Regions from separate parts of the Streptomyces sp. JN8 genome, predicted to be linked through region 2. Evidence: riboswitches for the same ligand, from Rfam matches in the RefSeq annotation. Region 2 holds a riboswitch; each other region holds the start of a gene.
The links. A riboswitch is a leader RNA that binds a small molecule or an ion and turns the genes downstream of it on or off. The one in region 2 is predicted to bind cyclic di-AMP.
Positions count from the first base shown of each region.

Region 1: it holds a riboswitch for cyclic di-AMP, as region 2 does, so the genes downstream of both, ACY0MR_RS17430 (M23 family metallopeptidase) here and ACY0MR_RS22115 (transglycosylase family protein) in region 2, are expected to answer to the same signal.
Region 3: it holds a riboswitch for cyclic di-AMP, as region 2 does, so the genes downstream of both, ACY0MR_RS02120 (LysM peptidoglycan-binding domain-containing protein) here and ACY0MR_RS22115 (transglycosylase family protein) in region 2, are expected to answer to the same signal.

Region 1 covers NZ_CM147852.1:3,981,738-3,991,664, forward strand. Annotated here, with positions in the region: gene ACY0MR_RS17405 (MFS transporter) at 1-633, shown strand, start outside; gene lhgO (L-2-hydroxyglutarate oxidase) at 823-2,007, shown strand; gene trmB (tRNA (guanosine(46)-N7)-methyltransferase TrmB) at 2,115-2,918, shown strand; gene ACY0MR_RS17420 (PrsW family intramembrane metalloprotease) at 3,151-4,479, shown strand; gene ACY0MR_RS17425 (aldo/keto reductase) at 4,555-5,502, opposite strand; gene ACY0MR_RS17430 (M23 family metallopeptidase) at 5,566-6,711, opposite strand; cyclic di-AMP (ydaO/yuaA leader) riboswitch at 6,723-6,867, opposite strand; gene ACY0MR_RS17435 (PP2C family protein-serine/threonine phosphatase) at 7,100-8,296, opposite strand; gene ACY0MR_RS17440 (MFS transporter) at 8,426-9,640, opposite strand; gene ACY0MR_RS17445 (PLP-dependent cysteine synthase family protein) at 9,637-9,927, opposite strand, start outside.
Region 2 covers NZ_CM147852.1:5,002,877-5,012,803, reverse strand. Annotated here, with positions in the region: gene ACY0MR_RS22145 (class I SAM-dependent methyltransferase) at 1-481, opposite strand, end outside; gene ACY0MR_RS22140 (NAD(P)/FAD-dependent oxidoreductase) at 690-2,069, opposite strand; gene ACY0MR_RS22135 (Ppx/GppA phosphatase family protein) at 2,450-3,364, opposite strand; gene ACY0MR_RS22130 (DUF501 domain-containing protein) at 3,361-3,909, opposite strand; gene ACY0MR_RS22125 (FtsB family cell division protein) at 3,950-4,420, opposite strand; gene eno (phosphopyruvate hydratase) at 4,515-5,801, opposite strand; gene ACY0MR_RS22115 (transglycosylase family protein) at 6,216-6,938, opposite strand; cyclic di-AMP (ydaO/yuaA leader) riboswitch at 6,942-7,114, opposite strand; gene ACY0MR_RS22110 (transglycosylase family protein) at 7,370-8,410, opposite strand; gene ACY0MR_RS22105 (cytochrome P450 family protein) at 8,628-9,927, opposite strand, start outside.
Region 3 covers NZ_CM147852.1:435,953-445,879, reverse strand. Annotated here, with positions in the region: gene ACY0MR_RS02140 (SpoIIE family protein phosphatase) at 1-1,351, opposite strand, end outside; gene ACY0MR_RS02135 (alpha/beta fold hydrolase) at 1,515-2,279, shown strand; gene ACY0MR_RS02130 (LURP-one-related family protein) at 2,606-3,202, shown strand; gene ACY0MR_RS02125 (alpha/beta family hydrolase) at 3,320-4,609, shown strand; gene ACY0MR_RS02120 (LysM peptidoglycan-binding domain-containing protein) at 4,603-5,472, opposite strand; cyclic di-AMP (ydaO/yuaA leader) riboswitch at 5,478-5,661, opposite strand; gene ACY0MR_RS02115 (DUF6197 family protein) at 6,002-6,634, shown strand; gene ACY0MR_RS02110 (phosphocholine-specific phospholipase C) at 6,699-8,723, opposite strand; gene ACY0MR_RS02105 (DeoR/GlpR family DNA-binding transcription regulator) at 8,901-9,713, opposite strand; gene ACY0MR_RS02100 (SIS domain-containing protein) at 9,862-9,927, shown strand, end outside.

The sequences.
Region 1 (9,927 bases), 1.0 Mb from region 2:
GCCGCCGCCGACGTGCCCCTCGGCGGCTACGTCCTCGCCTCCATGTCCCTCCAGGCCACCTACCGGGGCTTCGCCGACGAGGGCGTCGACCTCGCCCAGGCCGCCCTGGAGCGGAACCGGGGGCTCGCCACCGCCCGGACCATGTCCTTCTTCCGGCTCGTCGAGGCACGCGCGCACGCGAAGGCCGGCGACGGGGTCGCCGCGGCGGCCGCGCTGAAGTCCGCCGAGGGCTGGCTGGAGCGCTCCCGCGAGGGCGACGGCGACCCCAGCTGGCTGGGCTTCTACTCCTACGACCGGTTCTGCGCCGACGCCGCCGAGTGCTACAGCGACCTGAAGGCGCCGCGCGAGGTGCGGCGCTTCACCGAGCAGGCGCTCTCGCGGCCGACGGAGGAGTTCGTCCGCTCGCACGGCCTGCGGCTCGTGGTCTCCGCCGTCGCCGAGCTGGAGTCGGGCAATCTCGACGCGGCCTGCGCGGCGGGCACGCGCGCGGTGGAGGTGGCGGGGCGGATCTCGTCGGCGCGGACGACCGAGTACGTGCGGGATCTGCTGCACCGGCTCGAACCGTACGGGGACGAGCCCCGGGTGATGGAACTGCGGGAACGCGCCAGGCCGCTGCTCGTCGCACCCGCGTGAGGGGCGGGACCGTCGCTCGCCGCACCCGCGTGGGGGGCGGGACCGTCGCTCGCCGCATCCGCGTGGGGGGCGGGTCCGCGGCCCGCCGTCCCCGGGGCGCGGGGCGTGACCTGCGTCTCGTGCCGCCGTGCGAGGTTTCACGGGATTGTCAGTGGGCCAGTGCACTATCGGGGGTGGGAGGTGGCGCTGGTGTTTGACTGCGACGTGCTGGTGATCGGCGGTGGGATCGTCGGTCTGTCGACGGCGTACGCCCTGACGCGCGCCGCTCCCGGCACCAGGGTCACGGTGCTGGAGAAGGAGCACGCGCTCGCGAGCCACCAGACCGGGCGCAACAGCGGGGTGATCCACAGCGGGATCTACTACCGGCCGGGGTCGCTCAAGGCCCGGTTCGCGGTCGAGGGCGCGGCCGAGATGGTCAAGTTCTGCGCGGAGTGGGACATTCCGCACGAGGTGACGGGCAAGCTCGTCGTCGCGACCGCGCGCGAGGAGCTGCCCCGGCTGCACGCGCTCGTGCAGCGCGGCAGGGAGAACGGCATCCCGGTGCGCGAGCTCGGCCCGGCCCAGATCAGCGAGTACGAGCCCCGGGTCCGGGGCCTCGCCGCGATCCACGTCGGCACGACCGGCATCTGCGACTACGGGGCGGTGTCCCGGCGGCTCGCCGAGTCCTCGGGGGCCCGGATCCTGTACGGGGCGGAGGTCACCGTCATCGACCGGCGGCCCTGGGGGGTCGCCGTGCGGACGGCGGACGGCCGGGTGGTGCGGGCCCGGGTCCTGGTCAACTGCGCCGGGCTGCACTGCGACCGGATCGCGCTGCTCGCGGGCGACGACCCGGGCATGCGGATCGTGCCCTTCCGCGGCGAGTACTACGAGCTCCGGGACCCCTCGCTCGTGCGGGGCCTGGTCTACCCGGTGCCGGACCCCGCCTTCCCGTTCCTCGGGGTGCACCTGACGCGGGGGATCGACGGCGGCGTCCACATCGGGCCGAACGCGGTCCCGGCGCTCGCCCGCGAGGGGTACGACTGGTCGGTCGTCCGCCCGCGCGAGCTGGCCGGCACGCTCGCGTGGCCCGGCTCCTGGGCCATCGCCCGCGCGCACTGGCGGTACGGGGCGGGGGAGCTGCGGCGGTCGGTCTCGAAGCGGGCCTTCACCGAGGCGGTGCGGCGGCTGCTGCCGGTGGTCTCGGAGGCGGACCTGCGACCGGCGGACGCCGGGGTGCGGGCGCAGGCGGTGCTGCGGGACGGGACGCTGGTCGACGACTTCCTGATCCGGGAGGCGGCGCGGACGGTCCACGTGCTGAACGCTCCCTCGCCCGCGGCGACGGCGTCGCTGCCGATCGGCCGCGAGGTCGCGAAGCGCGCACTGGCCCTGCTGTAGGGGCCGCGCGCGGGACACCGGCCGTCCCGCGCGGGTCCACGGGGCCCGCCCCGGACGGACCCGGCGGGCCCGCCGGCCGGGGACCGGCGCCTTAGGATTGGCGCATTGTGTCTGAGCAGCCAGAGAACATCGCGCGTCCCGCCGACGCCCCCGCCGAGTCCGTACGGCCCGTCACGCAGCGCGGCAGTCAGCGGTTCGCGGCCGGCGAGGGCCCCCTGCCCGATCCCGCCGGGTCGCACCACGAGCGGCGCATCCGCAGCTTCCAGCCGCGGCGCAGCCGGGTCACCGCCGGCCAGGCGGAGGCCCTGCTGAAGCGGTGGCCCGACTGGGGTCTCGACATCGACGGCAAGGAGGTCCTGGACCTCGGCGAGATGTTCGGCGGGCTGCCGGTCGTCCTGGAGATCGGCTTCGGCATGGGCGAGGCGACCGCCCAGATGGCCGCCGCCGACCCGGGCACCGGGATCCTCGCCGTCGACGTCCACACCCCCGGCCAGGGCAACCTCCTCGGCCTCGCCGACCGGAACGGCCTGGACAACGTGCGGGTCGCCAACGGCGACGCGATCATCCTGCTCCGCGAGATGCTCGCCGCGGACTCCCTCGACGGCTGCCGCGTGTACTTCCCCGACCCCTGGCCCAAGGCCCGCCACCACAAGCGGCGGCTCATCCAGCCCGAGTTCCTGAGCCTCCTGGCGACCCGGCTCAAGCCCGGCGGCGTGCTGCACTGCGCCACCGACTGGGAGTCGTACGCCGAGCAGATGCTGGAGGTGCTCTCGGCGCACCCCGACTTCGAGAACACCCGGGCGGACGGCGGCTTCGCACCCCGGCCCGACTTCCGGCCGCTCACCCGCTTCGAGGGGCAGGGGCTCGACAAGGGCCACGTGGTGAACGACCTCCTCTTCCGCAGGAAGTGACCCGCGGGGAGTGACGCGGCGGACGTGACGCAGGTGCCGTGACCCGCAGGGGCCGTGCCGCGGGGTCCGTGACGCGGCTGCCGTGACGCAGGTGCCGTGCCCGTAGCGGCGGCCCACGGACCCGCGGGAGCGCCGTCCCGCGCTCCGGGGCGGCCGGGCGGGCGGCCGGGAACGCACCACTCGGCGCTTAACCCTTTCCCGGCTGTCGGTGAAGGTCGTTAGGGTCGCTCACGTGTCCTTCACCGCCCCCACCGACGCCGGCGCCGCTCCCGTCCCCCACCGGGACACCGAGGAGCCGGCCTTCCCGGCCGCCGCCGACCGGTCCCAGTGGCGCTACCGGCCCCGCCGGGACTTCTGGCGCAGCCGGGTGGTCCGGGCCGTCGCCCTCGTCACGGTGCTCGCGATCTGCGCCCTGTTCATCCTCGGGCTGGTCCGCGAACAGACCGGCACCGAGGGCTTCCTCGTCGGCCTGGGCCTCGCCGTGCTCCCCGTACCGCTGCTGATGGCGGCGTTCCGCTGGCTCGACCGGGTCGAACCGGGACCCTGGAAGAACCTGCTCTTCGCGTTCGCCTGGGGCGCCTTCGCCGCCGCGCTGGTCGCGATCCTGGCGAACTCCTTCGCGGTCCGCTGGATAGCGACCGCCACCGCCGATCCCACCTCGGCGGACACCCTCGGCGCGACCGTCGTCGCGCCCGTCGTGGAGGAGACCGCGAAGGCCGCCGCGATCCTGCTGCTGTTCCTCTTCCGGCGGAGGCACTTCGGCGGACTGGTCGACGGCGTCGTGATCGCCGGTTTCACGGCCACCGGCTTCGCCTTCACCGAGAACATCCTCTACCTGGGGAACGCCTTCGGCGAGGACCAGGAGTTCGGCTCCACCGGCATCGGCTCGGTGACCGCCGCCACCTTCTTCGTCCGGGTCGTCATGTCGCCGTTCGCGCATCCCCTCTTCACCGTGCTCACCGGCATCGGCTTCGGCTTCGCCGCCCTCGCCCCCCGCGGCAAGCGCCCCCGCCGGGTGCTGCTGCCGCTCGCCGGACTGCTGCTCGCGATGGGCCTGCACGCCGCCTGGAACGGCTCGGCCACCTTCGGCGGCCCGCTGGCCTTCTACGCGGTGTACGGGGCGCTCATGGTCCCGGCCTTCGGGCTGCTGACCTGGCTCGCGGTCTGGAGCCGGCAGCGCGAGCTGCGCACGATATCCGGCGTGCTCCCGGCGTACGCGGCGGCGGGCTGGCTGTCCCCCGCCGAGCCGCTCGCGCTGTCCTCGATGCGCGCCCGCCAGCTGGCCCGCTCCTTCGCCGCCCGGACGTACGGGCAGCCGGCCGCGCGCGCCGTCGGCGAGTACGAGTCCTTCGCGACGACCCTGGCGTTCCTGCGGGACCGGGCCCGGCGCGGCACGGCCGGGCCCGACTTCCCGGCCCGGGAGCAGGAGCTGCTGCACCACCTGTGGCAGCGCCGGGCGGTGGCCTCCCCCGCCCTCACGTACGCGGCCCGGGCGACGGGCCAGGTGTGGGCGCCGCCGCAGTACCTGGACTACGACGGCTTCAACCCGTACCGCAGCTGACCGGCTCCCCCGGGCGGCGGCGGGACGGGAGCGGGCCGGGCCGGTTCGGCGGTGGTGCGCCCGCTCCCGGTGCGGTCAGACGCCCGAGGCCTCGGTCAGGAGGGCCAGTTCCTCGGTCGTGAGGGTGAGCTCCGCCGCCGCGACCAGCGCCGGGACCTGCTCGACGGTGCGGGCCGAGGCGATCGGCGACGCGACGGTCGGGCGGGAGGCGAGCCAGGCGAGGGCGACGGTGGCGAGTTCGGCGCCGTGCGCCTCGGCGACCGTGTCGAGCGCGGAGAGCACGGCCCGGCCCCGCTCGGTGTCGAGGTGCCCGCCGGCGCCGGCCGCCCGGGCGCTGTCGACGGTGGTGCCGGGGCGGTACTTGCCGGTGAGGAAGCCGGCGGCGAGGCCGTAGTACGGGACGGCGGAGAGCCCGGCCCGCTCGACGGTCTCCAGGAGCGGGCCCTCGTAGGTGTCGCGGGAGACCAGGTTGTAGTGCGGCTGGAGGGCCACGTAGCGGGTGAGGCCCTCGGACTCGGCGAAGTCCAGGGAGGCGCGCAGCCGCTCCGGGGAGATGTTGGAGGCGGCGACGGCCCGCACGGTGCCGGCCTTCACCAGCTGGTCGAGGGCGGTGACGATCTCCTCGACGGGGACGGACTCGTCGTCGAAGTGCGTGTAGTACAGGTCGATGTAGTCGGTGCCGAGGCGCCGCAGCGACGCCTCCGCGGCCGCCTTGACGGTGGGCGCGGAGAGTCCCTTGAAGTGGGGGTGGGCGCCGACCTTGGTGGCGACGACGACGTCGGCGCGGTTGCCTCGGTCGGCGAGCCAGCGGCCGATGACGGTCTCGGACTCGCCTCCGCGGTTGCCCTCGGCCCAGGCCGAGTAGACGTCGGCGGAGTCGACGAAGTTGCCGCCGGCGGCGGTGTAGGCGTCGAGGACCGCGAAGGACTGGTCCTCGTCGGCGGTCCAGCCGAAGACGTTGCCGCCCAGGGCGAGCGGGAAGACGTGCAGGTCGGAGCTGCCCAGCGGGCGGAGGGTCGTCATGGTGGGGACAACCGTCCGCGCCGCCGGGCCTATTCCGTCATCCCGCGGGGGCGGGCCGCCGGGTCAGAGGCTGAGGCCCTTGGAGCGCAGCCACTCCGCCGGGTCGAGGCCAGAGCCGCCGGGCGTGTGGACCTCCATGTGGAGGTGGGCGCCGGTGACGTTGCCGGTGGCGCCGACGCGGCCGATCGTCTCGCCGGTGCCCACCGTCTGACCGGCGGAGACCGTCATCGAGGACATGTGGGCGTACCAGATCTCGGTGCCGTCGGAGAGCTCCAGGACGACCCGGTAGCCGTACGAGCCGGACCAGCCGGCCGACTTGATCGTGCCGCCGTGGACCGCCTTGAGGGGGGTGCCGGTGGGGGCGGCGAAGTCGAGGCCGGTGTGGTAGCCGGAGGACCACATCGAACCGGACTGCATGTAGGTGGCGCTGAGGCTGTAGGAGGAGAGCGGCAGCGAGTAGCTCGCGGCCAGCTTGGCGAGGCGCTCGGCCTCGGCCGCGGCCTCTGCCTTCGCCCTGGCCTCCGCTTCCGCCTTGGCCTTGGCCTCCGCCTCGGCCTTCGCCTTGGCCTCGGCTTCCGCCTTCTCCGCGGCGTCGGCCTTGGCCTTCGCCTCGGCGGCGGCCTTCTCCGCCGCCGCCTTCTCCGCGGCGGCCTTGTCGGCGGCGTCGGCGGAGGCCTGCTGCTGTTCGGCCTGCTGGAGGATGCGGGCGCGCAGGGCCTCGCCCGCGTCGCCGGCGCCGGGCGCGGCCTGGGCGGCCGAGCCGCCCTGGGTGACCAGGCCGGCCTGCTGCATCCGCGGAGCCTGCGTGCCCTGGTCCTCGGCGGTGGCGTACGAGGCGACGGTGAGCGGGTTCGGGTTGGCGCGGTCCGCGCTGACCGTCTCGGTGGCCTGCTCGGGGAGGAGGTCGCCGACGCCGGGGAGGTCGTGGGCGTCCGGCAGGTGGAGGTCGGGGAGGTCCGGGAGCGATATGGCGACCGGGGGCTTCTCCTGCGCGGTGGCGAGGCCGCCGGCACCGACGGCCGCGATCACGCCGACGCCGAGGACGGTGGAGGAACGCGCGAAGTTGGAGCGCTGCTTGACGACCCGGTGGCGACCGCCGGAGCGGAGGGATCCCTCGGTGGGGTTCCACTCGGTGTCCGGGGCGGCGGGACCCGCACCACCACCGAAGGCGTCGAAGGGGGCTTCGGGTGCGGGAGTGTTGGACGCCACGAAGGCGCGCTCCTTTCCTTCCTTCTCGCCTACCGGGTTAGCTGACGGGTTCGGAGCAGGAAGGTCTCCTACGGGCACGTCGCACAGGTGCGAAGGCCCGATTCACCCCAAGTGGTGGTTCCCCGGTTCCTTTTCAGGATTCGGCGCGTGCGCACGGTGCCGTCTCTTGCGACGGCTGGGACGACCGCGCTGCGTTATCGAACGTTAATAGACACGGGCTCCCGATTCCAAGCCGTTCCTCTTGATCATTCATTGAATTGGGAGGGAATCGTCCGAGTTGACCCCCGTTCAGCGAGGAAGGCCCAAACCTCCGCGATCTGACGTTGTGTCAATTGTTATCGCAGCGACACCCCTCGACTACGGCCGGTGACAGGTCCCCACCGGGCGGTCAGCGCCCGCCCGGCGGCACCACCGGCATCGTCCGGCGCCGCTCCGGCTGACCCGTCGCCGGACGGCTCACGGCGAGCAGCGCCATGTCGTCCGTCGACCCGCCCCCGGTGTGCAGCCGCACGTCGTCCACGAGCGCGTCCAGCAGCTCCTCGGGCCCCGGGAAGATCCGCCCCGCCAGCCGCTCGGCCGGGTCGTAGAAGACCCCCTCGGCGTTCCGCGCCTCCGAGAGGCCGTCGGTGTAGAAGAGCAGCGTCGCGCCCGGCGGGTACGGCCGCGCCTCGGCCCGGTCCGGCCACGACGCCAGATCGCCCATGCCGAGCGGCAGCGCCGCCTCGCCCGGCTCCAGCATGTCGAGGTGCCCGTCGGCGTGCAGCATCAGCGGAGGCGGGTGCCCGCGGTTGACGACCCGTACGAAACCGTCGAAGGTACCGCCGCCGTCCCCGCGCGGGATCTCGGCGAGGACGGCCGTGGTGAACCCCTCGAAGGCGTCGAGACCGTGCCGGCGGGTGCCCTCCCGGGCGAGGGCGCGTTCGAGCCGCCGCGCCACGCCCTCCAGCGTCCGCTCCTGCTCGGCCGCCTCCCGGAACGCCCCGATGACGACGGCGACGGCCTCGACCGCGTCCATGCCCTTGCCGCGGACGTCGCCGGTCACGAGCCGCACCCCGTAGGGCGTGTCCTGGACGGCGAACAGGTCGCCGCCGATGAACGCGTCCGCCTGCGCCGCCTCGTACCGCGCCGCGCACTGCAGCCCGCCGATCCGCTCGGCCGGCGTCGGCAGCACCGCCTTCTGCGCGGCCTCCGCGATGACCCGCGCCGAGGCGAGCCGCTCGCCGCTGCGGCGGACCACCCGGTTGATCAGCAGGGCCAGCGCGGAGACCGTGAACACGGTCAGGAACTCGGTGAACGACGAGATCTCGCCCGCGGTCCCGTTGTAGACGTGCAGCCCGACCGAGGCCAGCACGGCGGCGATCCCGGTGAGCAGCGTCGTCAGGGTGGAGAAGAACGGGGCCGCGATCAGCGGGGCGGCGGAGAACATCGGCGCCGCGCTGTACCGGGCGGGCGTCAGGACGTCGAAGAAGACACCGCCGACGATCATCAGCGGCGGCAGCGCCCGGAGGAACCGCCGGGCACCCCCGTACGGCCCGCGGCCCGCGTCGTCCCGCCGCCCGCCGGTCACTCCTGGGGGTCGCCCCACCTGTGCTCTCCTGCCCGGTCCGTCCCCGGCCGCGGCCCGTACCGCGCCCTCCCAGGGTCGCCGCCCCCGGCGGGGGCGGCGACTCCCGCGGGGCCGACTGGCGTACGGCCCGAGGGCGCGGCGCCCGGTTCAGTCCGCCGGTCCGGCCAGCCGTCCGCCCCTCGCCAGGAGGGCCAGCGCGGCCGCGCACCCCAGCCCCACCGCGCAGAGCACCAGCCACGGCACGGCCGACCACCCGGTCACGTCGAGCAACACGCCCGTCCCCAGGTTCCCGAGGGTGATCCCGACCCCGCACACCGTGTTGTAGAGCCCGTAGTGGGTGGCCACCCAGCGCCCCCGGGACAGGGCGACGACGGTGTCCATCTCGTACGGGTAGAGCACCGCGTTCGCCACGGCCAGGACCGCCGCGCACAGCAGCAGCGCCACCAGGCCCCGGCCGAGGACGGCCGGGAGGAGGAAGGCGCCGCCCATCAGGGCCAGCCCGAGCACCAGGCACCGCTCCCGGGTCAGCCGCCGCGCGCACCAGGCGGTGATCCGCAGCTGCCCGGCGAGCGCCACCAGGGCGGAGACGACGAAGAGCGCCGTCGTGGGGCCCGTGCCGCCGGCGGCGAGCGGCAGCGCCAGGTAGACCTGGAAGGACAGCACGTACGAGCCGGTCATCGCGAGCGAGAAGAGCCAGAACGTGCGGTGGGAGAGGACCGTCCGGAACTGGCCGCGCCCTTCCCCGGCCGGCTCCCGCCGCTCGCCCCGCGCGGGCATGAAGCGGAGCTGGACCAGGGTCAGCCCGGCGAACAGCACCGCCGCCACCGCGCACGTCAGCCGGAACGACACCCCGGTCAGGGCCACGCCCAGGAGCGGCCCGAGCAGGATGCCCGCCTGGTAGTGGACGTTGAACAGCGCGAAGGCCTCGACCCGGCGCTCCTCCCCGGCCTCCGCGGCCAGGCAGGCCCGGACCGCGGGGTTGAACAGCGCCCCCGCGAGCCCGGTCGCGAGCGAGGCGGCGAGCAGCGCCGGGAGCGACTGCGCGAACGCCAGCGCCCCGAAGCCGACCGTCCGCAGCGCGCAGCCCGCCACGATGAGCGGCTTGAAGCCGAGCCGGTCGGCGAGCGCCCCGCCGACCAGGAACATGCCCTGCTGGGAGAGGTTCCGGGCGCCGAGGACGAGTCCGACCGCCCAGGCCGCCATGCCGAGCCCGTCCGCGAGGTGCGCGGCCAGGTACGGCATGAGCATGTAGAAGCCGAGGTTGATGGTGAGCTGGTTCAGGAAGAGGAGCCGCACGGCCGGCTCGAAGGTGCGGCTCTGCTTCCAGAACCCGCCCCGGGCGGGCGCCGCCGTCGTGGTCATCGCGCCGCCGCCGTCCGGTCCATGACCCTGCGGGTCCAGCCGCTGACCGCGTCGGCGGAGACGTACCCGGCCGGGTCCTGGCGGACGGGGCCGTCGAGGAGCCCGTGCGCCGCGCAGAACTCGTCGTTGAAGACGGTGTCGAAGTAGCGCTGCGGCCCGTCGGGGAAGACCGCCGCGATCCGCGTCCCGCGCGGCCGGGTGCGGGCCAGCCATCCGGCGACCAGCGCGACCGCGCCGACGCTCCAGCCGCCGGTGGCGAACTGGCGCGCGGCCAGCCGGCGGGCCGC
Region 2 (9,927 bases):
GGACCAGCTCGTAGAAGTCGTTGCCCACGTCGTAGTGGTGACTGATCGCCTGCCTGTCGCGGCGCCGGGTGTGCCGGCCGCCGCTGCGGCCGCGCACCTCCTCGGCCGGCGGCTGCGGGGGCGGCAGCGGTCCGGCCAGCTTCAGCAGGGCTGCCGCGGCGGCACGAAGCCGCGGGTCGCGGGCGGCCGCGAGCAGCCCCCTGCCGTCCCCGTCCCGCTCCCAGAGCAGGCCGGAGAGGGCGTCCAGGAGGGCGTACAGGTCGCCCTCGACGTCCAGCTCCCCGGCCACCCAGGCGCGGGCCATGCCCAGTTCGCCGGGCTTCCAGATCATCCTCCGCAGGGCGCGGCGGTCGCGGACGACCAGGACGGGGCCGCCCACCGGCCCGGCCTCGCTGCCGTCCCAGGCTCGCAGCCGGACCGGGAGCGGTCCGCCCAGCAGCTCCTCGGCGAGAGTCGCCAGCCGCGACGCGGCGTCGGCCATGGTGCACACCTCCGTGATCTCGTGCCCCAGAAATGCTCGTCACCAAGGGAACACCGTCCGTAGGCGTTTGCAGTCCCGGCGCAGCGCAATCAGTCGGCAAAACACGCGAAGGGCCGTCCGCACCACGGATGGCGGACGGCCCTTTTACGGCCTTGCGTGTACTTGTCCTACTGGTCCTGCTGGTCCTGCTGGTACCGCCGGGCGACGGTCAGGAGGCCTTGGCCTTCTCCTGCGCCGGGGCGGCCGGCGCGGGGGCGGGCTTGGCGGCCTCGTAGAACTCCTCGCGCGGCGTCTCCATGGCGCCGAGCGAGACGACCTCGCGCTTGAGGAACATCGCGAGGGTCCAGTCGGCGAAGACGCGGATCTTGCGGTTCCAGGTCGGCATCGCCATGCCGTGGTAGCCACGGTGCATGTACCAGGCGAGACGGCCCTTGAGCTTGATCTTCACCTTGCCCATGACGATCATCGCGACGCCCTTGTGCAGGCCGAGACCCGCGACCGCGCCCTTGTTGGCGTGGCTGTACTCCTTCTGCGGGAAGCCCCGCATGCCGGCCACCACGTTGTCGCCGAGGACCTTGGCCTGGCGCAGCGCGTGCTGGGCGTTCGGCGGGCACCAGGCGTTCGGGTTGCCCGCCTTGCGGCCGACCATGTCCGGGACCTGGGCGTTGTCGCCCGCGGCCCAGGCGTAGTCGAGGCCGTTGATCTGGAGCTTCTCGTTGCAGTCCACGTGGCCGCGGGGGCCGAGCGGCAGACCGAAGCGGGAGAGCGCCGGGTTCGGCTTCACGCCGGCGGTCCAGACGATCGTGTTGGAGTCGACCTCGAGGCCGTTCTTCAGCACGACGTGGCCGTCGACGCAGGAGTCCATGGAGGTCTCGAGGTAGATCTCGATCCCGCGGCTCTCCAGGTGCTCCTTGCCGTACTGGCCGAGCTTGGGGCCGACCTCGGGAAGGATCTTGTCGGCCGCGTCGACCAGGACGAAGCGCATGTCCTCGCGCGACACGTTCTGGTAGTACTTCGCGGCGTCCCGGGCCAGGTCCTCGACCTCGCCGATGGTCTCCGCGCCGGCGAAGCCGCCGCCCACGAAGACGAAGGTCAGCGCCTTGCGGCGGACCTCCTCGTCGGTGGTCGAGTCGGCCTTGTCGAGCTGCTCGAGGACGTGGTTGCGCAGGCCGATGGCCTCCTCGATGCCCTTCATGCCGATGCCCTGCTCGGCGAGGCCGGGGATCGGGAAGGTACGGGAGACGGCGCCCATCGCGATGACGAGGTAGTCGAAGGGCAGCTCGTAGGCCTCGCCGACGAGCGGCGAGATCGTGGCGACCTTGCGGTCCTGGTCGATGGTGGTGACCCGGCCGGTGAGCACCTCCGCTCCGCGCACGACGCGTCGCAGCGGGACGACGACGTGGCGCGGCGAGATGCTGCCGGCGGCGGCTTCGGGGAGGAAGGGCTGGTAGGTCATGTACGACCGCGGGTCGACGACCGTGACGGTCGCCTCCGCGTAGCGCATCTTCTTGAGGATGCGCCGAGCTGCGTACAGGCCTACGTACCCGCCGCCTACTACGAGGATCCTGGGACGCTCCGTGGTGCTCATGAGATCGAGTATCCACCCCTCCTGAGGGGGGTGCTCGTGCGCCCCTTCACAAGGTCTCCGGACACCTCTGCTACACTCCGCCGCCCACGTGATCCATGTCATGGTGCTGCAAAGGAACCGGGGCACCCGGGCGGACGTTGTTCACCCCCTGTGAACTGGACCGGAGAGCCTCCGTTAACCCCGAACCGGAGCCCCCGTTCACACGATGGAAACGTCGGGCGGATCCGCCTCCGCGCCTGCGAAAGGGCCCTGAGGCACCACCCGGAGGGCCCAAACACCTCGTTCGGACCCCACTTCGGCGCCACCAGGGCCCTTTTCCTTGTGAAGAACTTCACGAACTTTCCCGGCGCGGTGTCGCGGGAAGCCTCGATAGGTGCCCGCTATGCCACGGATAGGGCGATCCCATCGAGGATGTCGTGCTCGCTGACGACGACCTCGTGGGCTCCGACCCGCTCGACGATCTCCCGCAGGACGAGCGCGCCGGCGATGATCACGTCGACCCGCCCGGGATGGATGACGGGGATCGCGGCCCGCTCGGCGTGGGTGGAGGCGAGCAGCCGCTCGGCGACCTCGGCGACCTGCGCGGCGGAGATCCGGGCGTGGTGGATCTTCTCCGAGTCGTACTCCGGCAGCCCGAGGGCGATGGCGGCGACCGTGGTGACCGATCCGGCGAGTCCGACGAGGGTCTCGGCGGTCCCGATCGGGACGGTCTCGGCGGCGAGGTCGAGCGCGGCCCGGACGTCGGCGCGGATCGCCTCGGCCTCCTCCGCGGTCGGCGGGTCGTGCCGGACGTGCCGCTCGGTCAGGCGGACGCAGCCGATGTCGACGGAGCGGGCGGCCTCGACGTGCCGGTTGCCGACCACGAACTCGGTCGAGCCGCCGCCGATGTCCACGACCAGCCGGCGGTCGTCGCCGTGCAGCTCGCCGGTGGCGCCGGTGAAGGAGAACGCGGCCTCCTGGTCGCCCGTGATGACCTCGGGCTCGACGCCCAGGATCTCCACGACCCCGTTCACGAAGTCCGCGCGGTTCTCGGCGTCGCGGGAGGCGGAGGTGGCGACGAAACGCAGCTTCTCGGCGCCGAGGTCCTTGATGACCTCGGCGTACGCGCGGCAGGCGGCGAAGGTCCGCTCCAGGGCCTCGGGGGCGAGCCGGCCGGTCTTGTCGACGCCCTGCCCGAGCCGGACGATCGTCATCCGGCGGTCGAGCTCGACCAGCTCCCCGGTCTCCGGGTGGACGTCGGCGACCAGGAGGCGGATGGAGTTCGTGCCGCAGTCGATTCCGGCGACCCGGGTCACTCCGCCCCCTCCTTCTTCTCGTCCCCGTCCGCGCACGGCGTGACGCAGGCGCCCTTCGCCCACCACTCCGGCAGCATCGCGAGCGCCTCGTCGCCGAAGGGGTTGACGCCGGGTCCGGCGGCCAGCGAGTGGCCGACGAGGACGTGCAGGCACTTCACCCGGTCCGGCATGCCGCCGGCGCTCGGGAACCCCTCCAGGACCTCGATGGCGTCGCGGCGCGCGATGTAGTCCTCGTGCGCGGCCCGGTAGGCGGCGGCCAGCTCCGGGTCGGTGGCGAGCCGGGCCTGCATCTCCTTCATGACCCCGTTGGCCTCCAGGGTGCCGATGGCCGAGGCCGCCCGGGGGCAGGTCAGGTAGTACGTGGTCGGGAACGGCGTGCCGTCGGGGAGCCGGGGCGCGGTCTCGACGACGTCCGGGTTCCCGCACGGGCAGCGGTGCGCGATGGCGCGCAGGCCGCGGGGCGGCCGGCCGAGCTGGAGCTCGAAGGCGGCGATGTCCTGCCCGGTGGGCTCGGTGCGTTCGGTCTGCGGAGGGGGCGTTTCCATGTCTGCCTTGCTCGTATGTCGGGGCGACCGGTAGGCCGCGTCAGGGGCGGTCGGCGTGGTCGACGCCGTCCCAGAGGTTGTCGTACCAGGGGCGGTCCGCCGCGCCCTGGTCCCCGCGGGGCCGTTGCTCGGCGTCGGGGTCGTTCACGGTGAACCCGGTCTCGCCGGGCAGCACGTAGTGGAGGTGCTCGCGGGCGAGGCGCCGGACGTAGGCGGGGTCCTGGAGGCGCGCCTTCTCGTCCCGGAGCTCCTCGACCCGCCGGGCGGCGTCGGCGGCCCGGCGCTGCTGCTCCGCGATCTCGCCCTGCTGGGAGACGTAGCTCCGCATCGGGTAGGCGAGCGCCACGACCAGCGAGCAGACGACCAGGGCGAGGAAGGCGGCCCGGCCGGTGAGCCGGGAGCGGCGGGCCTGGCGTCGGGTCTGGGAGCGGTAGACACGGGCGGCGGTCTGCTCGCCGAGCAGTCTGATCCGGGTCGCGGTGGAGAACCGGTCCCGGTCCTTCGCGGCCATGTCGTGTCGCCTCCCCTGTTCACGCGGACGTCCCCGCACACGGTACGGGACCGAGTGCGGGGACGTACGGAACTGCCGGGGGTGACGCCTGCCGTCAGCCCTTGAAGCGCGGGAAGGCGCTGCGGCCGGCGTAGACCGCGGCGTCGTCGAGGATCTCCTCGATGCGCAGCAGCTGGTTGTACTTGGCGACACGGTCCGAGCGGGCCGGGGCGCCGGTCTTGATCTGACCGCAGTTCACGGCGACCGCGAGGTCGGCGATGGTGACGTCCTCGGTCTCGCCGGAGCGGTGGGACATCATGCACTTGAAGCCGTTGCGCTGGGCGAGCTCGACGGCGTCGAGGGTCTCGGTCAGCGAGCCGATCTGGTTGACCTTGACCAGGAGGGCGTTCGCGGTGCCCTCCTCGATGCCGCGGGCCAGGCGCTCCGGGTTGGTGACGAAGAGGTCGTCGCCGACGATCTGGACCTTGGTGCCCAGCTTGTCGGTGAGGACCTTCCAGCCGGCCCAGTCGTCCTCGTACAGCGGGTCCTCGATGGAGACCATCGGGTACGCGGAGACGAGCTCCTCGTAGTACTCGGTCATCTCGGCGGCCGAGCGGGACTTGCCCTCGAACTCGTACGCGCCGTCCTTGTAGAACTCGGACGCGGCCACGTCGAGCGCGAGCGCGACGTCGGAGCCCGGGGTGTAGCCGGCCTCCTTGATGGCCTCGACGATGAGGTCGAGGGCGGCGCGGTTCGACTCGAGGTTCGGCGCGAAGCCGCCCTCGTCGCCGAGGCCGGTGGAGAGGCCCTTGCGCTTCAGCACGGCCTTGAGGGTGTGGTAGATCTCCGCACCCCAGCGGAGGGCCTCGGAGAAGGACTCCGCGCCGATCGGGGCGATCATGAACTCCTGGATGTCCACGTTGGAGTCGGCGTGCGACCCACCGTTGAGGATGTTCATCATCGGAACGGGCAGCAGGTGCGCGTTCGGGCCGCCGAGGTAGCGGAAGAGCGGGAGGTCCGAGGCCTCGGAGGCGGCGTGCGCGACGGCGAGGGAGACGCCGAGGATGGCGTTGGCGCCGAGGGAGCCCTTGTTCTCGGTGGCGTCCAGGTCGAACATGGCCTGGTCGATCAGGCGCTGCTCGGTGGCGTCGTAGCCGACGAGCTCCGGGCCGATCTGCTCGATGACGGCGAGGACGGCCTTCTCGACACCCTTGCCGAGGTAGCGGTTCGGGTCACCGTCGCGAAGCTCGATGGCCTCGAACGCACCGGTGGAGGCACCGGACGGGACAGCAGCACGGCCGGTGCTGCCGTCGTCGAGGCCGACCTCGACCTCGACCGTGGGGTTGCCTCGGGAGTCCAGGATTTCCCGGGCTACGACGACGTCGATGGACGGCACGAGCATCTCCTTTTTGGGATGTGACGCTGGATGTGACGCAAGGTCGGTGCAGGGTCGCTTGGCCTTGCGACAAGAGCCTAACCGGCTCGCGGGCTCCGGCCAGCCGGGCGCCCGCCCCCTGGGACGAAAAAGGACCCAAGGGCAGGCATGTCGGGACGAAGAGCCCCAGACCTACCGGCGGGTAACCGCCGCGGCGGGCCGGTCGTCGCGCCGGCCCCTCCCCGCTTCTCCGGTCTTCTCCGGTCTTCTCCGGTCTTCTCCGGTCTTCTCCGGTCTTCTCCGGTCTCCTCCGGGCGCGGGCCCGAAACGGGGGAACCCCGGCCCGGCGCGCACGGGGGATGGGCGCGTCGGGCCGGGGTGGTCACCGCGGGAGGGTCGGAGGGTCCGCGTGAGCCGCCGGACTCACGCGGACCGCCGGGCTCACTTCAGGTGAAGCTGCTGGCCCGGGTAGATGAGGTCGGCGTCCTCGACGACGTCCTTGTTGAGCTTGAACAGCTCGGCCCAGCCGCCCTTGACGCCGTGCGCCTGGGCGATCTTGCTGAGGGTGTCGCCGGTGGCGACCTTGTACTCGCCGTCGCCCTTCTTGACCTTCTTGCCGGTCGGGGTGGTGACGGTCTTCTTCGCGTCGGCCTGCGGAGCGGCCTGCTGCGCGGCCTTCTTCGGGGCCTGGCGCTTCTCGCTGCGGGTGGTCGGCTGCTCGGCCTTCCGCTCCTGCTGCGGCTGCTGGGTGCTCTGCTGCGGCGCGCTCTCGGTGGCGCCGCCCTCGTAGGAGGCGCCCGAGAGGCCCACGCCGCAGGACGGCCAGGCGCCCTTGCCCTGGCCCGCGAGGACCTTCTCGGCGACGGCGATCTGCTGCGACTTCGACGCCTGGTCGGCGGTCGAGGCGTAGGCGGTGCCGCCGTACGCGGCCCAGGTGGAGGCCGAGAACTGCAGACCGCCGTAGTAGCCGTTGCCGGTGTTGATGGACCAGTTGCCGCCGGACTCGCAGGCGGCGACGCGGTCCCACTCCGAGGCCGTGGCGGCCGAGGCGGTGCCCGCGGTCATCAGCGGGGCGGCCACGGCGACACCGGTGACGCCGACGAGCGCGGCGACCTGGGTGGCCTTGGAGGGACGGCGGTGTTTGCCCTTGGCGGAAAACAGCATGGGGATTCTCCTCACCGACGCCTGTGAGGTGAGCTGTCGGGTTCGGGCCGGAAGGTGCCCGGCCGCGTGTCCTAGCACGCGGCTTCACCCCAAGCCGGTCTTCGGCCGTCTGTCTCAACGGCCGGGACCGGCACTTACCTTGGGTCCCCCACTCCTGCCTTCGGCGCTTGCGCGACGATGCCCGTCGGCCGACGGCAGGATTCGGCGTTTCGGTCGACGGGGCCCGCGGTGGCGAGCGGTGACGACCGTAGACACAGACCCACCGGAAGTTCAAAGACCCTCATAGGGGAGAAATCGCCCCTGCTTGCCTTCCGGTGGGTCGTGTTTGCGCAGGTGAGAGGTGACGGGAGCAAAGTTTGCGGGCGCGACACGCCAGTTGGGGTGAAGAGACCCATGTCTCACTTGCCCAGAACCGGACATACGCGCCCGAACTACTCCGCCGACGCGGTCGAACCGTTCGTCAGGTCAAGCGCCTGACCAGGGAGGATGAGGTCCGGATCGAGGCCCACGGTCCGCCGGTTGGCGTCATAGAGGGCGGTCCAGCCTCCGGGGAGTTCGTTCTCCTGTGCAATGTCGGAGAGGTTGTCACCCGGCTGCACGAGGTAGGAGTCCGACTTGCCCTGACTGTCCGTTGCGTCCGTTTCCTTCGAAGCGTCAGCAGGCGACGCCTTCAGCGGCTTTTCGTCCAGCTCGTTATCCGGAGAGGCATGTCTACCTGATTCGGTAGAACTGTCCGGGTTGCCGGTTTCCTCCGGTGCGGCGTCGCCCCGGTGCTTGCCGGTGCCGGGGGTCGCCGACGACGGGTCGTCCGCCGGCGCACCGGGTGCGGTGGAGCCGGGCGCGCCGGGCGTCACGGACGCGTCGGGCGTGCCCGGGGCGGTGGGCGCGGCCGGGTCGCTCGGGTCGGTCGACGCGGGCGGGCTCGTCGGCGCGGTCGGCGAGACGGGTGCGGTCGGCGTGACGGGCGTGGCGGACGCGTCGGGCGACGCCGTCCCCGGGGCCTTCTGCTCGGCCTCGGACTTGTCGGCCTCCTCGGCCCCCTTGTCGGCCTCGGCGGCCTCTCCGGAGGTCCCGGGCAGGCCGGCGTTCCAGTTGGACTCGGGAACCGGTCCGGTGGGGGCCTTGGGGACGCTCGTGGGGCCGGGGTCCACACCCGGGGACGCGCCGTCGTTCTTCAGGCCGGCGATCGGCGCGCAGGTGGCCCACTCGTTCGAACCCTTGGCGAGGGCCTTCTCGGCCACCGCGATCTGCTGGGCGCGGCTGGCGAGGTCGGGGCTGGGCGCGTACGACAGGCCGCCGTGGCGCTCCCAGCTGTCCTGGGTGAACTGGAGCCCGCCGTACATGCCGTTGCCGAAGTTGGCGCTCCACTGGCCGCCGGACTCGCATTCGGCGACCCGGTCCCAGGTGGCCGCGTCGGCGGCGGAGGCGGACCCGGTGGCGAGCAGCGGCAGCGCCATGGCGGAGCCGGTCACGCCCGCGGCGACGACGATTGCGGGGGCCTGACGGGGGCGACGGTGACGTCCGTTCCCGGAACGCATAGAAGCGCCTTTCGCGTGACGACTGTGTGGGCGCGCCCGAGTTGTCACACCTGGCCGAATTACTCAACCACGTTGACGAACCGAGCTGACGGGGAAGGTAGCCGTATTCGAACGCTCATCACAAGTCGATGCACCCGCGATCACGTGAAGATCACATTTCTGACGGACTCTCACTTTGTGTGAGTCGCACGGAAGGGGAGAACTCGACCGGAAGCGTGCGCAAACCGCGCATGATGAGCCCTCCGCGCCAGCGCAGTTCCGCGGGATCCGCGGCAAGTCGCAGGTCCGGCAGCCGGGTCAGCAGGGTGGCGAGCGCGGTCTGTCCCTCCAGCCGGGCGAGCGGCGCGCCGAGGCAGTAGTGGATGCCGTGCCCGTACCCGAGGTGCTGGTTGTCGCGCCGCGCCAGGTCGAGCACGTCCGGCCCGTCGAACCGCTCCGGGTCCCGGTCCGCGGCGGCGAGCACGACGAGGACGGGGTCGCCCGCCGGGATGTCCTGCCCGCCGATGGTCAGGGGCTCGGTCGCGTACCGCCAGGTGGCCATCTCCACCGGTCCGTCGTACCGCAGCAGTTCCTCGATCCCGGTCTCCAGGAGCCCGGTCTCCCCCGCCGCGACCGACGCCTGGAGCAGCTCGCGCTGCTCGGGGTGGCGCAGAAGCTGGTACATGCCGTTGCCGATGAGGTTGACGGTCGTCTCGAAACCGGCGAAGAGCAGGATGAAGGCCATGGCGGCGGCCTCGTTCTCGGTGAGGTGCTCGCCGTGGTCGGAGGCCTTGATGAGTCCCGAGATGAGGTCGTCGGCCCCTTCTTGCCGCAGGCCTTCCCGCTTGCGGTGGATCAGCTCGGCGAGGTAGCCGCGCATCTTCTTCACCGACCGCGCGACCCCGCCGCGCGGCCCGCCGCCGTGCCGGATCATCATGCCGGCCCAGTCGCGGAAGTCGTCCTGGTCCTCCTCGGGCACGCCGAGCAGGTCGCAGATCGCGTAGATGGGGAGCGGGAAGGCGAACTCGTGGATGAGGTCCGCGCTGCCCTTCTCCACGAACCCGTCGATGAGCCGGTCGGTCAGCTCCTGCACGCGCGGGGTGAACTCGGCGACCCGGCGCGGGGTGAAGGCCTTGGACACCAGCCGCCGCAGACGGGTGTGGTCCGGCGGGTCGATGTTGAGCAGATGCGTCATCAGCTCGGCCTTGCGCTCGCCCGGAATGCCCGTCTTGCCCTTGGCGTGCGGGGACTCGTCGTGGTGCGCGGGGTTCTTGGAGAGCCGCTGGTCGGCGAGGGCCTGCCGGGCGTCCCCGTACCGCGTCACCAGCCAGGCCTCGACCCCGCTGGGCAGTGTCGTCCGGTGCACGGGCGCGTGCTCGCGGAGCCAGGCGTACGCGGGGTACGGATCGCTCGCGAACTCCCAGGTGAAGAGCTCGGGCGCGGGGGCCGACGCGGGGCAGGAGGCGGGCGGG
Region 3 (9,927 bases), 4.6 Mb from region 2:
TCGGCCCGGTGCCGCCCTTCGGCACCTGCTTCGGCCGGACCGGGTCGTTCTCGGGCAGCAGCACCATGGTCACGCCGTCCCGCCCGGGATGGAGCGAGACCGAGAGCCACTGGCTCCGCTCCGGACGGGCCAGGAAGCGCACCGGCTCACCGGAGACCATCGCGGCCCGCAGCTGCTCCTCGTGGAACGGCTGCGCGAACCAGGGCAGCGCCTCCCACAGCGGGCGGCCCGCCAGAGCCGCGCGCGGGCGGCCGAGCAGCCGCTCGGTCAGCTCGTTGACGTACGTGACGCGTCCGAGGCGGTCGATCGCCAGGATCGCCCGCGGCAGCCGGTCGGTGGCGTCGGAGCCGATCAGACCGGTCCCGAGGTCGACGAGGGTGCAGGTGAGCCGCAGACCGGTGGGGACACCGCCGACGCCGAGCCGCGGCGCTCCCGACCCGTCCATGGGCGGGGCCGCGGGCGTCGCCGGATGCGGTGCGGTGTGCCGCGCCCGCGTGGAGACCTCCAGGAGGTGGAGGCCCCCGTCCGGGCCCTTCAGCCGGATCCGGCGGACCACCGGGCGGCCGTCGGGCCCCGTGGCCTGACGGGCCGCCGCCCACAGGGCGTAGCCGTCCTCGGGCTCCAGGAGCGCCGTGAGGACGTCGATCGGGCAGGGCGAGGGCACGTCCGCGCCGAGGATCGCCAGGAGGCCGTCGTCCAGGGTCACCAGCCCGCTGTCGAGGTCCCACTCGAAGGCGCCGAAGCGGACCGGTGGCGCGCCCGAGGTCGAGAGCTGCACGCACACCGGATCGCCCGGCCACTCCAGAGCCGTCCCCTGCCGGGCCAGATCGGCCAGGGCCTCGCCCAGGTGCAGCCCGCCCCTGGTCATCCGGTTCCGGTCGCGCGCCTCCACCGGAACCCCCGGCGTCGGCGCCCGCAGCACCACCAGGACGCCGAACCGCTCACGACCGGCGACGACCGGCGCGTACAGCGAGGCGAACGGGAACGGCAGGCTGGCGACCAGCTGCGGAAACCGCCGCATCGCCTCCTCGACGTCGTGGAGGTGCACGGACTGCCCCGAGCGGTGGACCTCGGCGACCGGGAACGGTCGGTTCGTGTGCATCCGGAACCACGGGCGGAACAGCGGACCCGGCAGTCCCACCAGAGTCGCCATCCGCAGCAGCCCCGGGGTGCCGGACCGCAGGTACACCCCGCCCGCGTATCCTCCGACCTCGTCGACGGCCCGCAGCGCGGCCTCCGCGAGCGTCCAGGTCAGCGCGCCGGAGGGCGGCCCGTCGGCAGTTCCCCTCCCGGACGGACGCCCGGTGCTGCCGGCCGGGCCGGGGCGGCCGGACGTGCCGTGCAAGGTCACACAGCCAGGATGCGCCCCACCGGAAAGGCGCCGCATCCCGGGCCCCGTCCCGCACGGCCGTCGGGGCGGCAGGGGGTGTTGACCCCCTGCGTCCGTACCGTCACACTCGGTCGTCGACCGGCGCCGCGGGCGCACGGCACCCACTTCACGACCAGGGGACAGGATGACCGACCGGGTTCTTCCGTACGAGGTGCAGGGCGCGGGACCGAGGAGGGCCCTCGTGCTGCACAACTGGTTCGGCGACCGCACCAGCTTCGCCCCGCTGCGGGCCCATCTGGACGACGCCGCCGGCACCTACGCCTTCGTCGACTGCCGCGGCTACGGCGAAGCCGTCGACCACGCGGGGGCCTACACGATGGAGGAGGTCGCGGCGGACGCGCTCGCGGTCGCGGACGACCTCGGCTGGGACTCCTTCTCCGTCGTGGGTCACTCGATGGGCGGCAAGGCGGCGCAGCTGATGCTCCTGGAGGCGCCCGAACGCGTCCGTTCGATCATCGGGATCTCGCCCGTCTCGGCGGCCGGCTTCCCCATGGACGGCGACACCTGGGACCTCTTCGCCGGCGCCGCCGAGGAGGCCGGCAACCGCCGCGCGATCATCGACACCACCACCGGCGGCCGGTACGACGACGCCTGGCTGAGCACCCTGGTCGAGCGCTCCGTCCGACGCTCCTCCGCCACCGCCTTCCGCGCCTACCTGGACTCCTGGTCGCGCACCGACTTCCACGAGCGCGTGCGCGACAACCCGGCTCCGGTCCTGCTCGTCGTCGGCGCCCACGACCCGGCGCTCGGGGCCGCGGCGATGGAGGCGACCTGGCTGCGCTGGTACCCCAACGCGCGCCTGGAGGTCATCAAGGACGCCGGCCACTACGCGCCCGAGGAGACCCCGCAGGCCCTCGCGGAGGCCATCGAGGCCTTCCTCGCGGCCTGACGGGACGGGCCGGCCCCCGGCCCGGCCGGGCTCGGCGGGAGGGGCTGGGCCGACTGGACGAAGGACGGACGGGCCGGGCGGCGCCTGGGCGACTGAGGCCTCACGGTCAGGTTCAGGGTGAGGGTCACGTTCAGGAGGAGGTCCAGGGGAGGCGGGGCGACGCCCGGGGCGTCCGCTCCGCCTCTCCTCCGCCTCTCATCCGAACGTCTCGCGGGACGACGACTTTCGAGGACAGCGGCGGGACCTCCACGGGCCGGATCATCGTGCTCACGACCTCATGGGGCGGGCCTCCGACGGGCCGCCCACGATCGGCAGGAGCACGTCCGATGGGCCTCGCGCAGACGCAGCACCGTTTCCTCGTCCGGCAGAAGGTGACGCCCATGGCCAACCGCTACCTCGTGCACACCGAGGGAGCGGACGGGGCCGAGGGGGAGCTCGTCGCCTTCGCCCACCAGAAGAGGATGGCGTTCAAGGAGCAGGTCACCTTCTACACCGACGAGTCCCAGCGCCAGGTCCTCTTCACCTTCAAGGCCCGCCAGGTGATCGACCTCGGTGCGACCTACGACGTGCACGGCGCGTCCGGCACCCGGCTGGGCGGCTTCCGCAAGAACTTCGGGGCCTCCCTGCTGCGCAGCACCTGGCACCTCAGCCGCGAGGGGGCCGAGGGGGAGACCACAGGCCGGGAGCGCAGCGGGGGCATCGCGCTGCTGCGGCGCGCCTGGGAGCTGCTCCCCTTCACCGACCTGCTGCCCTTCGTCGTGCCGTACCACTTCGACTTCACCGAGTCGGGCCGCGCGGTGATGTCGGTCGACAAGGTCTTCGGGCTCCGCGACCGGTACGTGCTGGACATAGCGGACCCCGAGCTCGACCGGCGCCTCGCGATAGCCCAGGCCGTCGCGCTCGACGCCCTCCAGTCCCGCTGACCGGCCGCTCACCCGACCGCGCGGGAAGGCGCGCCTTACCCTGGAGGGACGGGCGGGGGACCGAGCGGGGCGCTCCTCTCCCCGCGCGGAGCCGTGCGGGCGGAAGGACGCGGGCCCATGCTCTTCAGTGATCGCACCGATGCCGGTCGGCAGCTGGCCGCCCGCCTCGACCACCTCAGGGGACATGACCTCGTGGTGCTCGGTCTGCCGCGCGGCGGGGTCCCGGTGGCGGCGGAGGTGGCCGATGCCCTGGACGCCCCGCTGGACGTCTGCCTCGTCCGGAAGCTGGGGGTGCCCCGGCAGCCCGAGCTGGCGATGGGCGCGCTCGGCGAGGGCGGTGTGCGCGTGGTGAACGAGCGGGTGCTGGCCGAGGCCGGGGTGGGGGCGCGGGACCTCGCGGCGGTCGAGCGGCGCGAGCACGCGGAGCTCGACCAGCGGGCCGACCGCTACCGGGGCAGCAGACCCTCCGTGCCGCTGGAGGGCCGGACCGTCCTGATCGTGGACGACGGACTCGCCACGGGCGCCACGGCGCTCGCGGCCTGCCGGGTGGTGCGGGCCCGGGGCGCGGGGCGGATCGTCCTGGCGGTGCCGGTGGCGCCCCGCGGGTGGAAGGCGAGACTCGGGGGCGAGGCCGACGAGACGGTGAGCGTGCACGCGCCCGAGGCGTTCTCGGCGATCGGACAGTTCTACGGGGACTTCAGCCAGACCCCGGACGCGGAGGTCGTGGCCTGTCTGGACCGGATCCGGGCCGCGCACGGGCCGGTCGTCCGGGACGGGGACGTTCGGATCCCCGTGGACGACCGCGTCACGCTGGCGGGGCGGCTCGCGGTGCCCGAGGACGCCCTGGGCGTCGTCCTGTTCGCCCACGGGAGCGGGAGCAGCCGGCACAGCCCCCGGAACCGGGCGGTGGCGGCCGCTCTCAACCGGGCGGGCCTCGGCACCCTGCTGTTCGACCTCCTCACCGAGGGGGAGGCGGGGGACCGGGCGCACGTCTTCGACACCCCGCTGCTCGCCGGGAGGCTGGCCCGGGCCACGGAGTGGCTCGCGGGGCGGCCGGAGAGCGCGGGCCTTCCGCTGGGCTGCTTCGGGGCCAGTACGGGAGCGGCGGCCGCGCTCTGGGCGGCGGGCGACCCCGACTCCCCGGTGGCCGCCGTCGTGTCACGCGGTGGTCGGCCGGACCTCGCGGCCGACCACCTGGCGCGGGTGAAGGCCCCGACGCTCCTTGTCGTCGGAGGGCGGGACGCGCTGGTCCTCGACCTCAACCGGCGGGCGGAGTCGCTGCTCCGCTGCGAGAGCCGGCTGGAGGTCGTGGAGGGCGCCACGCACCTCTTCGAGGAGCCCGGCGCCCTGGAGGAGGTGGCGGAGCTCGCCACCTCCTGGTTCACCGGGCACTTCCGTGCTCAGTAGGCGCCGTTGACGTTGTCGATGGAGCCGTAGCGGTCGGCCGCGTAGTTGCAGGCGGCGGTGATGTTGGCGACCGGGTCGAACAGGTCCGTCGAGGTGCCGGGCACGTGGTAGGCGAGGAAGGTCGGCTCGATCACCTGGAGCAGGCCCTTGGAGGGGGTGCCGGCCACGGCGTTGGAGTCCCAGAGGTTGATGGCCTGGGGGTTGCCGGAGGACTCGCGCATGATGTTGCGGTGGATCCCCTCGTAGGAGCCGGGGATGCCGCGCTGGGCCATGATGTCCAGCGACTCGCGGATCCAGCCGTCGAGGTTGTCCGCGTACTGGGTGGCGGCGACGGGCGCCGCCTGGACCGGGGCGGACGCCGCGGCGGGGGCGGCGGCCGAGGCGCCGGTGCCGGCGGCGGCCGGGGCGGCGCTGCGGCGCTCGGAGCGGCTCGCCCGTTCGGCCGAAGCGGTCTTCTTCGCCTCTGCCGGGGCGGCCTTGGCCGAACTCCGATGAAGCGTCAGTTCAAGGCCCGGGTGAATGAGTGACGGATTGTCACCCACGGCGCTCTTGTTCGCCTGGTAAAGGCCCTTCCAGCCGCCCTGAATTCCCTTCTTCTGCGCGATGAGGGAAAGCGAGTCACCGCTGACGACCGTGTAGGTGCGCGCTGCGGCCTTGGCGGCGGGCACCTTCGGTGCGGCCTTGGCGGCGACCGGGGCGGTGATGGCCTTCGGCGCGATCTGCGGGGCTCCGGAGACGGGCGCGGCGCCGGCCACGGCCGGGGCGATCAGCGGGAGGGCGAGGGCGGCGCCACCCGTGCCGACCAGCGCGAGTCCACGGGAGACGGGGCGGCGGGGACGGCGGTGCTTACCGTGAGCAGGCATGACGGGATTCCTCTCCGGCGCCTTCGGGGTGAGCTGTCGGGTTCGGACTGGAGATGTCCGGCCGCGCGCACGCGGCTTCACCCCGAGCCGTTCCGGAATCCGGGCCGGCGTATTCGTGGGTCCCCCGCTCCTGCCGTCGGGTGAAAGGGAGGTATTTCGAGCAGTGGCAGGATTCGGCGATCCGCTCGAATGGAGGTGACCGTAGGCCACCTGTGCGACGGAGAACAAGAGGATCTGAGTCCGGAAGTCGGTGAAAGGATCACCGAATTACCGGAATTCATGATCGCCCCTGACGTCGGCGGATCGAACTTCCTTGCCCGGTAAGGCCTGCGGGAATGTCGATCACCGGCGCGTTCCCGGCGGAGTGAGTCGCGTCACCAGGTGCCCTATGTCCGAATGTTCTGGTTAATTCCATTGGTGGCGCAACGGGTTGGAAAGGCAGGGTCGGCCGCGGGGGCACTCAAGGGCATACGTCGTGAAACCGACATTCTTCATGAAAGGTGAAGACCCCGACCGAGGAGCCGCCCGGATGTCGCCCTCCGCCCCCCTGCTGCACCCCGAAGGCCTCGCCCCCGAAGGCCTCGACCCGGACGCCCTCGACCGCGAGGCCGCCGCCCTCTTCGACAGCGCCACCTGGCAGCGCGTCGTCGCCGACTGGACCGACCGGACGCCGCCCGCGCCCGCCGAGGAGGAGTGGCGCACCCTCCTCTCCGTTCCGGTGGAGCGGCTCGTCGCCGACGCGCTCGACGCCCTGCCGCCGCCCCCTCCCGCCGAGCGCCGGCTGCCCGGCCGGCTCGCCGCCGTCCTGCCCGACCGGCTGCACGTCTGGCGTCGCGTCGGCCGGCCCGAGCTGCGCCCCTCGGTCCACCTCGGCTACGCGCGCCTGGTGCTGACCGAGTGGGGCTGGCAGAACGCCCCGTACAAGCTGCGCGACGCCCGCGGGGCCCGCTGCGTCTGCGGTGCGCTCCTCGCCGCGCACCGTCTCGGCCACGGCAGCGCGACGACGATGAACGAGGCCGCCGCCTGGATCATGACGGAGCTCCGTGCCCGGGGGTGGCACGACCTGATCGGGCCGTGGAACCGGGCCCCGGGCCGCACGGCGGCCGACGCCGTGGACCTGCTCGACGCCACGATCCGCCGTGCCGCGGAGGCGGGCCGCTGAGGGGCCGTCCGCGGGGAGGGCCGCGCACGGCGGAGGGGTGCCGCCCCTCCGCCGTGCGGCGTGCTCAGCCGGTGACGCTCGGGGCCCCGGTCTCGATGTGGCCGGTGTACCGGCGCGACCAGGTTCCGTCGATGTCGGCCAGTATCGTGAAGTCGTACCAGCCGTCGTTGTAGGCGACGGCGTTGAAGTGGTCCTCGCGCGAGGAGCCCGCGGGGACGGTGTAGGTCCAGGGGCCGTCGGTGCGGTAGGCGTTCGAACGGATCGTGAACGTCACCGGCCCGGCCGAGGCGTTGGTCATCCGGAACCACAGGGCCGTCCGCCCGGTGCCCGCCTCGGTCGCGAACCGGGCGGCCACCTCGACCGCCTTGCCCGCCTTGGAGGCGTCCCCGACGAACCGGCGCAGGAAGCGGTTGGGGCCCATCATCGAGATGTCGTACTTGCCGGAACCCGACCCCAGGCCGATGTTGAAGTAGTCGGTCGCCGTTCCGCCCGCGTCGACGGTGTACTGCCAGGCGGCCGTGTCGCGGTGCTGGTGGGGATGGATGGAGAAGTGCGCCGCCCGCTTGGCCTCGGCGCCCTGGTTCGTCATCGAGAACCAGGCCAGGATCTTGCCGGCGGCCCCGAACTCGAAGCGGTCGAGGTTGCCGTTCACCTGGTACGGCAGTGCGCGGGCGGGCCGGACGCCCGGCTCCTGGGCCGGCTGGGCGTTGTTCTGCGGGGCCGGGTTCGGCAGCGGGGCGCAGGTCGCCTGGCCGATCACCTTCGCCGTGGAGGGGAGTCCGGCCGGCACGCCGTACACGGGGCGGGCGAAATCGAAGACGCCGGTGAGGTCACCCGTCACCTTCCGCCGCCAGGCGCTGATGTTCGGGCAGGCGGCCGGAGTGCCGAGGGCCGCCGTCCAGCTCTCCATGAAGCGAAGGACCGACGTGTGGTCGAAGACCTCGGAGCTCACCCAGCCGCCCCGGGTCCACGGGGACATGACAATCATGGGGACGCGGAAGCCCAGGCCGATCGGCACGCCGTCCAGGTACTCGCCCGGGGTGCCCGGCGGGGCGACGGGCGGGGGCACGTGGTCGAAGAAGCCGTCGTTCTCGTCGTAGTTGAGGAACAGCACGGTCGAGTCGAACACCTCGGCGTCGGCGGTGAGCGCCCGGTAGACGAGGTCGACGAAGTGGGCGCCGTCCCCGGGGGGCGCGTAGGGATGCTCGGAGAACGCCTCGTTCGCGACCACCCAGGACACCTGGGGCAGGGTGCCCGCGACGACGTCCGCGCGGATCGCGGCGGCGATGTCGTCCGGGGTCGAGCCGGTCACCCGGGGGACCGAGCCCATGCCGCGGTCGTACAGCGGATCCCCGGGGCGCGCGTCGGTGAACCTCTTGAAGTAGGCGAGACCGTTGTCCCCGTAGTTGTCCTGGGCGTTCTGGTAGACCTTCCAGCTCACTCCGGCCCGCTGGAGCGCCTCGGCGTACGTCTCCCAGGTCAGGCCCGACTCGTCGCCGCCGTCCTTGCTGGAGGCGTCGATCCTCCCGCTCCACAGGAACGTGCGGTTGGGTCCGGTGGCGCTCAGTGCCGAACAGAAGTACGCGTCGCAGACGGTGTACTGGTCGGCGAGCGCGTGGTGGAACGGGATGTCCTCGCGGTCCAGGTGCCCGAGCGACCGGGTGTTGCCCACGCCGGTGACCCAGTTGTCGAGGCGGCCCTTGTTCCAGGCGGCGTGCTGCGAGGTCCAGCTGTGCGGCAGGTCGCCGTTGCACTGGGCCAGGGTCTCGCCGTCCACGCCTCCGGCGGGCGGGGTGTCGCTGAGCTTCCAGGGGTACTGGCGGCCGCCCCAGTTGGGCTGGTTGAACATGCCCCAGCCGCCGGGGATGTTCCCCGCGGCGCGGTCGCCGAAGCCGCGTACGCCGCGGAGGGTCCCGAAGTAGTGGTCGAAGCTGCGGTTCTCCTGCATCAGGATCACCACGTGCCGGACGTCGGTGAGCGTGCCGGTCGCCGAGCGCGCGGCGGCGGAGGCGCGGGCCGTCGGCAGTGCCGCCCCGGCCACGAGCCCCGCGCCGATTCCGACGAACCCCCTGCGGCTGATGGGAATCATGCTCCGCCTCTCCTGTCGCGGCGTGCCCCGGCGGCACGTCGAAGACATGATGGGGGAGCCGGATCCAAAGGTATACATCCGTGCGGTAATTGCTGGGTTAACAAGCGGGGGCGTCAGGGATCAATGCTCCGGCGCTCGCGGAATTGGTTCGACCGCGTACCAATGGAGTCCGGCGACTCAGACGGTGAGGACCTTCACCCCGGCCTCGGTGAGCTCGGCGACCGCCTCCGCGTCGATGCCCGTGTCCGTCACGAGGAGGTCGATCCGGTCCAGACCGCAGATCCGCGCGAAGGCCCGGCGTCCCATCTTCGAGGAGTCGGTCACCACGACGACCCGGCTCGCCCGCTCGGCGAAGAGCCGGCTGATGCTCGCCTCGTCCTCCTGGTGCGCCATCACGCCCAGGCCGGGGTCGACCCCGTCGACTCCCAGCACGACCACGTCGAGCACGACCTCGTTGAGCACGCCGACCGTCAGGGGGCCCACGAGTTCGTAGGTCTGGGGGCGTGCGACCCCGCCGGTGGTGACGATCTTGATCTGCGGGCGCACCGCGAGCTCGCCCGCGATGTTGAGCGCGTTGGTGACCACCGTCAGCGCGGGCCCGGAGGGCGCGGGGCCCGCCGTCCCCGCGGTGTCCGCCCGGCCGCTCGCGAACCGCAGGGCGAGGGCGCGCGCCACCTCGGTCGTGGTGGTGCCGCCGTTGAGTCCCACGACCTCGCCGGGGGCGATCAGATCGGCGGCCGCCTCCGCGATCCGCCGCTTCTCCGCCGCGTGCCGCGTCGACTTGTAGCGCAGCGGCAGCTCGTACGAGACGCCGTGCGCGACCGCCCCGCCCCGCGTCCGTATCAACAGCTGCTGCTCGGCGAGCTCGTCGAGGTCCCGCCGGATGGTGGCGGCGGAGACGTCGAGCGCGGTCGCGGCCTCCTCGACCTCCAGCTTCCCCGAGGCGGCGAGCAGTTCAAGGAGCGTGTTCCACCGCTCGTGCTTGGACATGGGTCCCTCCCTCGGGCTCGTGCGCGCGTCCGATTCTATCCGCCGACAGGCGCGGGACCTGGAAAGTCCATGCATGTTTCTGCTTGAATGACATCGACTTCAAGCAACTTCCATCATATGAGTGCACTCTTCTTGCAAGGAGACCGGCATGAGCACCACTCGGACCGCCGTGGAGATCGCCTCCCAGCCGGCGACCTGGCGTCAGGCCGCCCGC